3 regions of the Janthinobacterium sp. CG_23.3 genome follow, and region 1 is predicted to be linked to each of the others. Evidence: predicted binding sites of a transcription regulator. Region 1 holds the regulator's gene; each other region holds the start of a gene.

The links. The regulator sigma-54, encoded in region 1, starts transcription at its own class of promoters, with help from an activator protein. The targets are predictions, from matches to a motif close to TGGCANGNAANCTGCTTT.
Region 2: ACFDR9_RS16445 (TorF family putative porin) is a predicted target of sigma-54. The motif match lies at 1,111-1,128, and genes of this name have one in related genera.
Region 3: ACFDR9_RS13195 (EDSAP-1 family PEP-CTERM protein) is a predicted target of sigma-54. The motif match lies at 3,148-3,165, and genes of this name have one in related genera.

What each region holds. Positions count from the first base shown of each region.
Region 1 is NZ_JBJXIB010000089.1:8,944-13,337, reverse strand. It holds gene ACFDR9_RS19075 (enoyl-CoA hydratase/isomerase family protein) at 1-13, opposite strand, end outside; gene hpf (ribosome hibernation-promoting factor, HPF/YfiA family) at 129-482, opposite strand; gene ACFDR9_RS19065 (RNA polymerase factor sigma-54) at 555-2,024, opposite strand; gene lptB (LPS export ABC transporter ATP-binding protein) at 2,030-2,785, opposite strand; gene lptA (lipopolysaccharide transport periplasmic protein LptA) at 2,785-3,342, opposite strand; gene lptC (LPS export ABC transporter periplasmic protein LptC) at 3,377-3,973, opposite strand; gene ACFDR9_RS19045 (KdsC family phosphatase) at 4,007-4,394, opposite strand, start outside.
Region 2 is NZ_JBJXIB010000069.1:277-4,670, reverse strand. It holds gene ACFDR9_RS16450 (P-II family nitrogen regulator) at 1-273, opposite strand, end outside; gene ACFDR9_RS16445 (TorF family putative porin) at 285-1,028, opposite strand; gene ACFDR9_RS16440 (accessory factor UbiK family protein) at 1,299-1,556, shown strand; gene ACFDR9_RS16435 (YifB family Mg chelatase-like AAA ATPase) at 1,839-3,353, shown strand; gene ACFDR9_RS16430 (hypothetical protein) at 3,406-3,951, shown strand; gene ACFDR9_RS16425 (DUF1840 domain-containing protein) at 4,046-4,381, shown strand.
Region 3 is NZ_JBJXIB010000048.1:24,011-28,404, reverse strand. It holds gene ACFDR9_RS13210 (ThiF family adenylyltransferase) at 1-272, shown strand, start outside; gene ACFDR9_RS13205 (nitroreductase family protein) at 269-1,390, shown strand; gene ACFDR9_RS13200 (acyltransferase) at 1,383-2,057, shown strand; gene ACFDR9_RS13195 (EDSAP-1 family PEP-CTERM protein) at 2,083-3,072, opposite strand; gene ACFDR9_RS13190 (EDSAP-1 family PEP-CTERM protein) at 3,504-4,394, opposite strand, start outside.

The sequences.
Region 1 (4,394 bases):
CGAATTCGCTCATGGCAGGGTCGATGGCAGGTGGAGAGGAACGTATACTAGCGCACCGGCGGCGCGGGCGCGGGCGCAAAAAAGGGCGCGAGACGCGCCCTTAGTCGGGGTGGGAAGCGGGGGCCGGATTAGACGGCGGCGGCTTCGTAGGTGTCGGGCAGATGCTTGATCGCCTCGTGACCGTGCTCTTGCACTTTGGTTTTGTACTTCATGACCTGGCGGTCCAGTTTGTCGATCAGGGTGTCGATGGCGGCGTACAGGTCTTGCGACAGGCTTTCCACGTACACGGTCTTGCCGGACATGCGCAGGTTGATTTCGGCCTTTTGCCGTTTATCTTTTTCTTTCAGATTGTCTACGGTCAGAATGACAGCAATATCAATGACTTGATCGAAATGGCGTTGCACGCGCTCCAGTTTGGTTTGTACGTATTCACGGATGGCCGGTGTCACTTCGAGATGATGTCCGCTGATAGTGAGATTCATACACACTCCTAAAGATGATGTCGGGTTCGTGCCTTCGCCGGTCTTCTGGCGCGCAGAGGAACCAAAGTAAAACTACAACGATTTTCGCAGACTGACTGGCGGGATCTTCAGCGCTTCCCGGTATTTGGCAACAGTGCGTCGCGCAATCACCATGCCTTGTTCTCCCAGCATGTCCGCAATCTTACTGTCGGATAAAGGATTTTTCGGGTCTTCAGCTCCTGTCAATTGCACAATAAGCGCCCGTATCGCCGTCGATGATGCCTCTCCCCCCGCTTCGGTGGCGACATGGCTACCAAAGAAATATTTCAACTCAAACATGCCATGCGGGGTCAGCATATACTTCTGAGTTGTTACCCGAGAAATAGTACTCTCGTGTAAACCCAGTGTATCAGCTATTTCACGGAGCACAAGGGGTCTCATCGCCACCGCCCCGTGCGAGAAGAAATTTTTCTGCCTCTCAACAATGGCCTGGGCCACGCGCAGGATGGTGTCGAAGCGCTGGCGCATATTCTTGATCAGCCACTTGGCCTCCTGCAACTGGGCGCCCATCGCCCCCTCGCCCTTGCCCTGCTTGAGCAGGTTGGCGTACATGGCGTTGACGCGCAGGCGCGGCATGACCTCGTGGTTCAGGCTGACGTGCCAGCCGTTGCGCGCGCGCTTGACGACGACGTCCGGCACCACGTAGTCGGAGACGTCGGCGGCGAACACCGCGCCCGGGTGCGGGTTGCACTGGCGGATCACCGTCTGCGCCTCGCGCAAGTCCTCGTCGTCGCACAGCAGGGCCTTTTTCAACTTGTTGAAGTCGCGCTGGGCGAACCAGGTCAGGTGCCGCTCGACGATCAGCAGCGCCATGCGCCGCGTCACCATGGCGATCCGCGGCAGGCGTTTGATTTGCAGCGCCAGGCATTCGGAGGCGTTGCGCGCGCCGACGCCGGCCGGGTCGAAGCTTTGCAGCAGCGCCAGCGCGGTGCGCATCTCGTCGGCCCCGACGTCCAGCTCGGCCGGCAGGCGCGCCAGGATCTCGTCGAGCGGCTCCTCGAGGTAGCCGTTGTCGTCGAGCGCGTCGATGATCAACTCGACCAGCGCGCGGTCGCGCAGCGGCTGCACGGTGACGCGCATTTGCTCCATCAGGTGTTCGCGCAGCGTGCGCTGGCTCGCTTCGAGCTGCGGCCGGGAATCCTCGTCGTCGGGCGCCTTGCCGCGGCCGATCTCGCTCCAGTCGCTGTCGCCGTTGTCGGCGGCGGCGTGCTCGGCGCCGTCGTACGCGGGTTCGGCGTCGGCCGCCGGCGCGCTATCTTGCCCCGGCGCCGCCGCGCCGTCCTGTGGCGGCGCGCCGGTCGGGCTCAGCGCGCCGTCCGCCAGCAGCCGCAGCGAGCGGTCGAGCGGGTCGTCGAGGCGTTCCAGCAGGGGGTTCTCGCCCAGCAACTGCTCAAGCTCCTGGTGCAGCTCCAGCGTCGATAGCTGCAGCAGCCGGATCGACTGCTGCAGTTGCGGGGTCAGCGCCAGGTGCTGCGAGGTGCGCAGTTGCAGGGATTGTTTCATCGGATTTACATGCGGAAATGTTCACCCAGGTAGACCCGCCGCACCGATTCGTTGGCGATGATGTCGTCGGGCCGGCCCGAGGCCAGCACCGAGCCCTGGTTGATGATGTAGGCGCGGTCGCAGATGCCCAGCGTTTCGCGCACGTTGTGGTCGGTGATCAGCACGCCGATGCCGCGCTCCTTGAGGAAGCGCACGATGCGCTGGATTTCGATGACGGCGATCGGGTCGACCCCGGCGAAGGGTTCGTCGAGCAGCACGAAGCGCGGGTTGGTGGCCAGCGCGCGCGCGATCTCGACGCGGCGCCGCTCGCCGCCCGACAGCGACAGCGCCTGGTTCTCGCGCAGCTTCTCGATTTGCAGGTCGGCCAGCAGGGTGTCGAGCCTGGCCTCGATTTCGGCTTTTTTCAGCGCGCGCCCGTCGACGCTTTGGATTTCCAGCACCGCGCGGATGTTGTCCTCCACCGTCAGCTTGCGAAACACCGACGCCTCCTGCGGCAGGTAGGACAGGCCGAGCTGGGCGCGCCGGTGGATCGGCAGGCGCGAGATGTCGACGCCGCTGATGTCGATGCTGCCGGCGTCCGACGGCACCAGGCCGACGATCATGTAGAACGAGGTGGTCTTGCCGGCGCCGTTGGGGCCCAGCAGGCCGACCACCTCGCCGCACTCGACCTGCAGCGAGACGTCGTGCACCACCTGGCGCTTGCCGTAGCTTTTTTGCAGGCCGCGCACCACCAGCGTGCTGGCGCCGTGGATCGCTTCCATCACTTCTTCTCCTGCGCCGCGGCGGCGCTCTTGGTCGGCTGGATCACCATGCGCACGCTGCCGCCGCCCGGCTTGCTTTCGCCGCTGGCGGTGTTTTCCATGGCGAACAACTCCTTGCGGCTGTCGTAGGAAATGAACGGACCCTCGGCCTCGTCGGTCTTCTTGCTGCCCTCGAGGCGGGTCAGCTTGGCCTTCGAGAACAGCTTGACCATTTCGGTCTTGTCGTCGTATTCGACGCGCTCGGCCTCGCCCTCGACCCACAGGTCGCCCTCGCCGTCGCGCTTCTGGCGGAACGTCGCCAGCTTGCCCGGCGCGGCCCAGAAGGTGGCGAACTGGTAGCCCTGCGGGTCGACCAGGATCAGCGCGCGCCCGGCCTTCATCGTCAGCGTGCCCTTGACCAGCACGACGTTGCCGGTCAGCGTACGGGTTTGCTTGACCTCGTCGGCGACGCCCTGCTCGGCGGTGATCACGGTTTCCTTGGTGGAATCGGCTTTTTCGGCGCGGGCGGCGCCGGCAAAGGCGGCGCACAACAGCGCCAACAACACAATTTTCTTCATTTGCGTACTCCTGGGTAAAAGGGCGGCGGCCGCGTCAGCGCGGCGGCGGCGGAATGGTAATGCGCAACTGCTGCGCGACCTCGATCTGGCCGGTGGCGTTGTTGGCGCGCATGCCGACCCCGCTCATGCGGCTGGCGCCCTGCAACAGCACCACCGGCTGGTCGGTTTCCATGCGGTCGGCGTCGGGGAACACCGTCAACGCCTCGGTCTTCAAGTTCATGCTGGCCGCGCCCGGGCCGGCGGGCCGGTCGACCACGACGCTGCCGTTCAGCTGGACCCGGCTGCTGTCCTGGTCGATGCGCCCGCGCAGCGCGCGCGCGTCCATTGGCGGCGCCGTCGGCGACAGCTTGCGCAGGTACGGCCGCTCGATGTCGGACGAGTCGTCGAGCGGGCGGTGGGTCAGCTTGACGCCGGAGACGATGTAGGCCGGCTTGCCGTCCACGCCCATGCGCACGACGCTGAAATTGTCGACGAAATAATCGGGCTCGTTGCGCGGCTGCCCGACGACGCCGTCCTGGCCCTGCTGCTTGAGCACCTGCAGCAGCCAAAAGCTGCCGAGCGCAAAGACGACGCCGGCCAGCAGCGTCAGCGCGGTGCGCCAGCGCTGCGGGTGGGGCTGGCGCTTACGCATGACGGGCCGCCGTCGCGGTGGGGGAGCGGCGCGTCATACGAGGAACTGCGCTAGCACGCTGTCGTAGTTGCCCTGCGCGCGCAACAGCAGTTCGCAGACCTCGCGCACGGCGCCGCGGCCGCCGCCGGCCTGGGTCACGTGGTGGGCGCGGTTGCGCACGTCGTCGCGCCCGTTGGGTACGCTGACGGCGAAACCGACCCGCGCCAGGATCGGCAGGTCGACGACGTCGTCGCCGATGAAGCCGCACTGCTCGGCCGTCAGGCCGGTGCTGTCCAGCAGGGCGCGAAACGGCGTCAGCTTGTCGTGGCCGCCCTGGTGCACGTGCTCGATGCCCAGGTCGGCGGCGCGGCGCGCCACGATCGGCGAGCGGCGCGCGCTGATGATCGCCGTCTGTACGCCGGATTCCTGTAGCAGCTTGATG
Region 2 (4,394 bases), on a different contig from region 1:
GATTTTGCCGTCGCCGATCTTGCCGGTGCGGGCCGCGGTCTCGATGGCTTCAATTGCCTGGTCGACGATGGCGTCGTCGACGGCCGCTTCGATTTTGGTTTTAGGCAGGAAATCGACGACGTATTCGGCGCCGCGATACAGCTCGGTATGTCCTTTTTGGCGGCCGAAACCTTTTACTTCGGTAACCGTGATGCCTTGCACGTTAATCGCCGACAAGGCTTCGCGCACCTCGTCGAGTTTGAACGGTTTGATAATGGCGGTGATCATTTTCATGCTGGCCTCGCTTAGAAAGTTTTGGAAACGGTCAGGACGAGACCGGTTTTAGCCGTGTTTTTGCCGTTCGGCGCGGGCACCTCGATATCGGCCTTCACCGCGGCCAGCGCGACGGTGACGACGCCGAAGTCCTTGGTCACGCCGATTTTGTAGTCGTTATAGCTGGCCGCACCGTTGTGTCTGACTTCCTGGTGGCCGGCGTGCAGATTCAACATATATCCTTGGGCGACGTCGTAGTTCAGGCCGATGTCGAAGTAGCCGCTTTGTTTGCTGTCGGAAAAGCCGAACAAATTCGTCGTCGACACCGAGTATTTGGCGTAGGCCGGACCGAAACCGATTTGGCCGTAGACCTCGAAGGTGTTGGCGCTCGGGTTCAGGTCGTTCGACGGGTAGAAGTAGTACAGGCCACCGACGTCGTAGCTGACGTCCTTGGCGATTTCACCGCGCTTGCCGCCATACAGGTCAATCTCGATATCGCTGCCGCCCTTCGCGTCCTTGATCCATTTGATGTTCGACGCCCACACGCCGGCGTACAGGCCGGTTGGATTGTTGACGTAGTCGGCGCCGCCCTGCAGCGCCGGCTGCAAGCGGGTTTGCGAGACGCCGCGGAAACGGTAATCGCTGGTCACGGCCACGTTGTAACTGACGGCGTGCTCCGGCGTCGCCGCATCTTCGGCGTGGGCAACGGTCCCGATGGCGCTCATTGCAAGGGTCAACGCGGCAGCTAGAGTCAGGTTCGTGGTCAGGTTTTTCATAACGATTTCCTTTTGATTGAACTTTAATGGCGGTTGGGGTTTAAAATCTGGGATGAGGCTCAAAATGCTGTCAGTAACCTCATTAGCAGAATGCGTGCCAGCAGCCGCCGCTGCCCGTTATGGACATTTCAACCCTGGCGTGCCCCGTTTTCGCCAGGTCGCACAGAACCGCAAGCGTGCCGCGTTATCACATTAGCCAGACCCGCACCAATTTAACGCCGGGGGCGCACCGCAATGGTGCGACGCGCCTGCCAGCCACAAAGGATACCCATGGATATGAACAACTTCTTCACCGACTTACAGAGCAAGATCAACCAAGCGATAGAAAACTCGCCGGCCAAAGACATAGAAAAGAACGTCAAATCGATGATGACCCAGGGTTTCTCCAAGCTCGACCTGGTGACGCGCGAGGAATTCGACATCCAGGCGCAAGTGCTGGCCAAGACCCGCGCCAAACTCGACGCGCTGGAAACGCGCGTGGCCGAACTGGAAGCGCGCCTGCCGCCGGTCCTGTCGAAAGACGCGTAAGCCCCGCATAGCGTTAAGTTAGCGTGTCGTAGGTCGGATTAGCGAAGCCTAATCCGACAATGTTGGCCGGAGCGAGACGCGCTGCTCCAGGCCAACGACGTTGTCGGGTTACGCCCTGGCGGGCTAACCCGACCTACAAAACCCGGCTCCAGCCTAACGCGTTTGGTCACATCCCTCCCCGCTCCAGCCGTCTATACACGCCAGGTTTGGTCGCCCTCAAAGCGCCCCCTGCAAAACCCCTTACGATCCCAGTAACGCCGATCCCCAGCCGCAAGGAAAACCATGAGCCTCGCCGTGTTGAAAAGCCGCGCCCTGGCCGGTATGGACGCGCCTGAAGTGAACGTCGAAGTCCACCTGGCCAACGGTTTGCCGTCGTTTACCATCGTTGGCCTGCCCGATACCGAAGTGAAGGAATCGCGCGACCGGGTCCGCGCGGCGCTGCAAAACGGCGGCTTCGACATGCCGAACCGGCGCATCACCGTCAACCTCGCCCCGGCCGACCTGCCGAAGGAATCGGGGCGCTTCGACCTGCCGATCGCGCTGGGCATTCTGGCCGCCTCCGGCCAGATCCCGGGGGGGCGCCTGAACCAATACGAATTTGCCGGCGAACTATCGCTGTCGGGCCAACTGCGGCCCATCCGCGGCGCGCTGGCGATGACCTTCGCCATGCAGCGCAGCGCCGACGGCAAACCGCGCGCCTTCATCCTGCCGCTGGCCAACGCCGACGAGGCGGCGCTGGTCAAGGACGCCGCCATTTACCCCGCCAGCACGCTGCTACAGGTGTGCGCGCACTTCGCCGCGCGCGATCCGGCCGCCGCGCTGCAACGCCACAGCGCCCGCCTGCCGGACACGCAGTTCGCCTACCCCGACTTCGCCGACGTGAAAGGCCAGCGCCAGGCCAAGCGCGCGCTGGAGGTGGCGGCCGCCGGCGCCCACAGCATCATCCTGATCGGCCCGCCGGGCGCCGGCAAGACCATGTTGGCGCTGCGCTTTGGCGGCTTATTGCCGCCGATGACGGACGAGGAGGCGCTCGAATCGGCCGCCGTGCAATCGCTGACGGGCGGCTTCAACGCCGGCAATTGGAAGCGCCGGCCATTCCGCGCGCCGCACCACACCGCGTCCGGCGTCGCCCTGGTCGGCGGCGGCAGCGTGCCGCGTCCGGGTGAAATTTCGCTGGCCCATTGCGGCATCCTGTTTCTCGACGAACTGCCAGAATTCGACCGGCGCGTGCTGGAGGTGTTGCGCCAGCCGCTGGAATCCGGTCGCATCACCATTTCGCGCGCGGCGCACCAGTCCGACTTTCCGGCGCGCTTCCAACTGATCGCGGCGATGAACCCCTGCCCCTGCGGCTTCCTGGGCCAGTCGGACCGCTGCCGTTGCACAACCGAATCCGTGCTGCGCTACCAGGGCCGCATCTCCGGCCCCCTGCTCGACCGCATCGACATGCAGATCGAAGTGGCGGCCATGCCGCCCGCCTCGCTGAGCGCGGCGGCCGACGGTGAAAGCTCGGCCGATGTCGCCCAGCGCGTCGCGCTGGCGTTCCAGCTGCAACTGGCGCGCCAGGGCAAAGCCAACCAGCACCTGGTGGCGCGCGAAATCGACCGGCATTGCCAGCTCGACGACGAAGGCGAACAATTGCTGCGCACGGCGATGCTGCGGCTGCGCTGGTCGGCGCGCGCCTACCACCGCGTGCTGAAGGTGGCGCGCAGCATCGCCGACCTGGCCGGCGCGCCGGCCATCGCGCCGCAGCACGTCGCCGAAGCGATCCAATATCGCCGCGCCTTGCGCGAACGCTGACAGCGGCGCGTGCGCGATTGCCTCGCGCCGGCCCGGCTGCTACCATTTGCCCATGCTAAAAAAAACCATCCCCACCGTGCTGGGCACGCTAGTTGCCGTCTGCGGCTTGTCAGCCTGCAGCCCTAAATTCGACTGGCGCGACTACCGCAGCCCGGACGCGAGCTATTCCGCCCTCTTTCCAGCCAAACCGGCAAGCTTCACCCGCGAAGTGGACCTCAACGGTGTGAAAGCGAACATGACCATGACCGCCGCCGAGATCGACGGCACCACCTTTGCCATCGGCAGCGCCGACATGGCCGACGCCGCCAAGGCCAAGGCCGCGCTGGCGGCAATGAAAACGGCGATGGTCAAGAACATCGGCGGCACCGTGAAAAGCGAAAAGGCATCGTCGGCGGCCAGCAGCAGCAACGGTGCATCCAGCCAGAAATCATCGATTGAGATTGAAGCGAATGGCATGCAAAACGGCACGCCCATGCTGCTGGTCGGGCGCTTTGCGGCCCAAGATAAGCGCGTCTATCAAATCATCGTGCTGGGCAAGGAAAAACACCTTGATCGCGACAGCGTCGAAACCTTCATGAGTTCGGTCAAACTGCACTGAAACGGCGGCCGCACGTTTGAAGCGCCACCGCTAAAGCTGAAACAGGCGAACGTGATATTGTTGGCAAACTAAATAACAGTTTCAGAAAGCACTTATGTTGATCACTTTCAAATCCAAATCGTCGGCCGACGTGCTGATGTTGCAAGACAACGCTCAACCCATCCTGGACCTGCTGCATAAGAGCCCGGCGCGCGGCATTATCACCGCGGCGGAAGCGGCAGGCGCAATGGCGACGCTGGAGCAAGAAGTCGTGGCAAGCCGCCAGCGCCAGGAGCCTGCGGCCGATACCAGCGCGGTGGAAAAAGAAGATGACGACAAGCTGGAAGAAGCCAAGGTACAGCGGGTGGATTTCGGCGCCCGCGCCTTTCCGCTGATGGAAATGCTGCGTTCGGCCAGCGCCAACGGCAACGATATCGTCTGGGGCGTTTGAAGTAAGTTGAATC
Region 3 (4,394 bases), on a different contig from region 1:
CCTACCTGGTCGACCCCTCGGCCATCAACCTGAAGGAGCAGCGCGGGCCGTCGACCATCATGGGGTGCCAGTTGTGCGCCGGCGCCGCCGCCACCGAGGCGCTGAAGATCCTGTTGCGACGAGGAAAAGTGCTGGCCGCGCCGCATGGCGTGCACTTCGATGCCTTCCGCAACAAGCTGGTGCGCACCTGGCGCCCGGGCGGCAACCGCCATCCGCTGCAGCGCCTGGCGATGATGATAATCAAGCGCCGCAGAGCGGCGGAAAGGCCATGACCATGTTGCTCGACGGTACCCTGGAACGCATCCTCGACCTGGCGCGCTGGGCGCCCAGCGGCGACAACACCCAACCCTGGCGCTTTGAAATCGTCGACGAGCGCCACATCGTCGTGCACGGCTTCGACACGCGCGCGCACTGCGTCTACGACCTCGACGGCCACCCCAGCCAGATTTCGCTCGGCGCCTTGCTTGAGACCATGGCGATCGCCGCCAGCGGCTACGGCCTGCGGTTACGCGCCCAGCGGCGCGGCGGCGCCCCCGAGCACTTGCCGACCTTCGACGTCGCGTTCGAGGCCGCGCCGCGCCAGCCCGCCGATCCGCTGGCCGGCTACATCCAGCGCCGCAGCGTGCAGCGCCGGCCGCTGCGCACGCGCGCGCTGAGCGCGGTGGAAAAAAGCGCGCTGGCCGCCGCCTTGCCCGAGGGCTACCAGATCGTCTGGCTGGAGGGCTTCGGCAAGCGCCTGGCGGCGGCGCGGCTGATGTTTGCCAACGCCAAGCTGCGCCTGACCATGCCCGAGGCGCACCAGGTGCACCGCGCGGTGATCGAATGGAACGCCCGTTACAGCGAGGACCGCATTCCCGACCAGGCGCTGGGGGTCGATCCGATGACGAGCAAACTGATGCGTTGGATCATGCAGAGTTGGCGCCGGGTCGAATTTTTCAACACCTTCCTGGCCGGCACGGTGGCGCCGCGCATCCAGATGGACTTGATTCCCGGCCTGGCCTGCGCCGCCCATTTCGCGCTGGTCGCCACCAAGCAGCCGCGCTCGATCGACGACTACGTGGCGGCGGGGCGGGCGATGCAGCGCTTCTGGCTGACCGCGACCCTGCTCGAACTGCAACTGCAACCGGAACTGACGCCGCTGATCTTCGCGCGCTACGTGCGCGAGGGCAGGGTGTTCTCGCGCGTGCCCGGCATGCAGGAACACGCCGGCGCGCTGGCCGCGCGCTGCGCCGCGCTCATCGGCGAGGACTGCGGCAAGCGCGCCGTGTTCATGGGACGCATCGGCGCGGGCGCCGCGGCGCGGGCGCGCTCGACGCGCCGGCCGCTCCAGGATTTGATGGTACAGGGCAGGGGCGGGGGCGGAGCCGGTTCCGGCGGACGCCATGCGTGAGATCAAGGCAAGCCAGATCCTGTTTTTCCTGTTGCTGCTGGCGCTGGTGTTGGCGCTGGCGCTGGCCAGCACCGCGTGCTTGTTCGGCGACCTGCCGCTCGGCGACTTCCGGGGCGTGGCGCTGGTCGTCGCCGCCGTGCTGCTGAACTATCTGTACGCGTTCGCCGTCTACCGCTTGTTCCTGTGCTGGCTGCCGCTGTTGGACGGCGACGTGGCGCCGGACTCGCGCGCCGAGTTCATCGCCAACGTCAACATCCTGTTTTACCTGATATTGTTTAATTCGTTGATCCGCACCCATGCGCTGCCGGTGCCGCTGATGCGCCTGGTCTACCTGGCGCTCGGCGCCCGGCTGGGCGGCAACACCTACAGCGCCGGCGCGATCCTCGATCCGCCGCTGACGCGGATCGGCAAGAACACCATCATTGGCCACGACGCGGTGATCTTTGCGCATGTGATCGAGGGCGCGCGGCTGGAGTTGAAAACGGTACACATCGGCGACGGCGTGACGATCGGCGCGTCGGCGGTGGTGATGGCCGGCGTGCGCATCGGCGACGGCGCGATCGTCTCGGCCGGCGCCGTCGTCACCAAGGATAGCCAGATCGGTCCCGGCGAGGTGTGGGGCGGGATTCCGGCGCGCCTGCTGAAACGCGGCGGGCCGCCCGGCTGAGGCGGGCCGGCCCGGGCGTATGTGCCTATGCCGCCGGGCGCACGCCGCGGCGGCTGCCGAGGCACAGGCCGGCCAGCCCCAGCCCCAGCAAGGCCAGCGTGCCCGGCTCCGGCACTTGCTGCGTGATGACCAGGTCGACGCTTTCTATCGTATTCAAGGTCAGCGTATAGTTGCCGGCGCTTAAGGGAGTGGTCAGCGCGGCGAACGCGGCGCCGCAAGCGGTCGAGGTGCCGGTGCCGGTCGGTACGGGGCAGGGGCTCGGGTTGAAGGTAAACGGCGTGCCCTTGGTCAGGGTACTGGTCGACAGGTTGGTGTTCAGGTTGGCCCCGTCGGCGCTCTCGGCGCCGCCGAAGATGCCCGAGCCGAGCACGCCATCCGGGGTCCAGTTGAAGACGTTGACCCCGGCCGCGTTGGTGATGCTGAACGACACCACCAGGTTGGCGGTCGCGGTGGAGCCGAGACCGGCCATCGCGTCCAGAAACACCGCCATGTAGGGATCGGCACTGAAGTTGAAGGACAGCGTCGCGGTTGGCGAGGCAACCGAGAACAGCACGGAAAGACCGGTGGTGGAGCCGTTGCGCCCGGACGCGTCGGCGGTGCCGGCGCCCGCCAGGAAGGCTTCGGCGACGTTGGCCTTGTGGGTGCTGGTGGCGCCGGGCGGAAAGGGCCGGAATTGCGTGCTGATGATCTGGGCGTCGCCGCGCGAGTACGACGGGCCGCCCTGGCCTTGCGGAGTGAAATTGTTCTCGCCCTTGGTGACGGCGCCGAGCGCCGACTGCGGCGCGTCGAGGAAGCCGGCGCCGCCGCGGATGACGCTGGCGGCGCCCAGCGTCGCCGTCGAGCGCGAGACGGTGGTGACGCCGGCCACGCTGACCACGCCGGTGGGATTGTTAATGATCAGGCCGAATACATTGTTGTAGGAGTAGCCGTAGGCGGCCGCGCTGGCGTTGCCGGTGGCGCACAGCAGGGCGATGGCGGCGGCGGCCGGGATCAGTTTCAGGGACGACAGTTTCATTTTAGATGCCTCGCATGGTCGGGTGGGTCAAAAGGAACATCGCTGGGCCCCTGATTGGCGGGACTTACATATGACTATGCAAGTTTCCTGCCAGGATAGATATGTGCATGAAAATCAACAACTTAGTGTTTTAGCATCCTCGATGCTGGACGTATTTTCATTAAGATGTAAAGAAGGCTGACGGGCAATTCGACGCTGCCTGAATCGGGCGTGGCTGCCGCTTCCGTTGCCGGCACAGCGTCGTAATAAGCACGCCGTGGAATGTGCTCTGTGATACACAGGGCCCGCAAATGCGGACGCAAAAAAAGGCGGGGGAGTTCCCCGCCTTGTTGCTTCAAGTGCCGTCGCGCGGATGCCGGGCCGCGGCGGCCAGCGTAATCCGACCGATGAAAAGCGTGCCAATTTAACGGCTGGGGAGTTCCCCGACTTGTTTAGGCCTTGCGGCGCTTGCTGACGCACAAGCCGGCCAGGCCCAGTCCCAGCAGGGCCAGCGTGCCAGGCTCCGGCACCGCCGTCTTGACCAGATCGACGCTGTTCACCGCGTTCAGGGTCAAGGTGTAGTTGCCCGCCCCCAAGGCGTTGGTCAGTGCCGTGTAGGCGCCGCCGCAACCGGTGCCGGTGCCTGGCGCCACCGGTACGGGGCAGCCCGTTGGATTGTAGGTAAACAACGAGCCGCGGGTGAGGAAGTTGGTCGACAGATTGGTGTTCAGACTGGCCGCGTCGGCGGTTTCGACGCCGCCCGTGATGCCGGAGCCGACCACGCCGTCCGGCGCCCAGACGAAGATGATAGCGCCGGCGGCGTCGGTGATGGTGAAGGTCGCCACCAGGTTAGCGGCGGCCGACGAACCGGGGCCGGCCAGGGTTTGCAGGAATACCTGCATGAAGGGATCGGCCTGGAAGTTGAAACGCAGCGTCGCCGTTGGCGAGCCAACGACGAAATTGACGGAGAAACCGGTGGTCGAGCCGTTGCGGCCGGACGCGTCGGCCGTGCCGGCGAAGTCCAGGTGGGCCTCGGCCACGTTCACCGCCTGGGTGCTGGTGGCGCCGGGCGGGAAGGGCGGGAACTGCGTGCTGACGATCTGGGCATCGCCGCGCGAGTAGGTGCCGACCGGGCCTTGCTGCTGGAAATTGTTTTGACCGAGCGCGACGGCGCCCACCGCGGCTTGCGGCGCGTCGAGCATGCCGGAGCCGCCGGTGATGACGCTGGTACCGTTCAGCGTCGCCGTGGCGCGGGAAATGTTGGTGGTGCCGGCAACCGATACCACGCCGGTCGGATTGGTGACGGTCAGGCCGAAAATATTGTCGTAGGAGTAGCCATACGC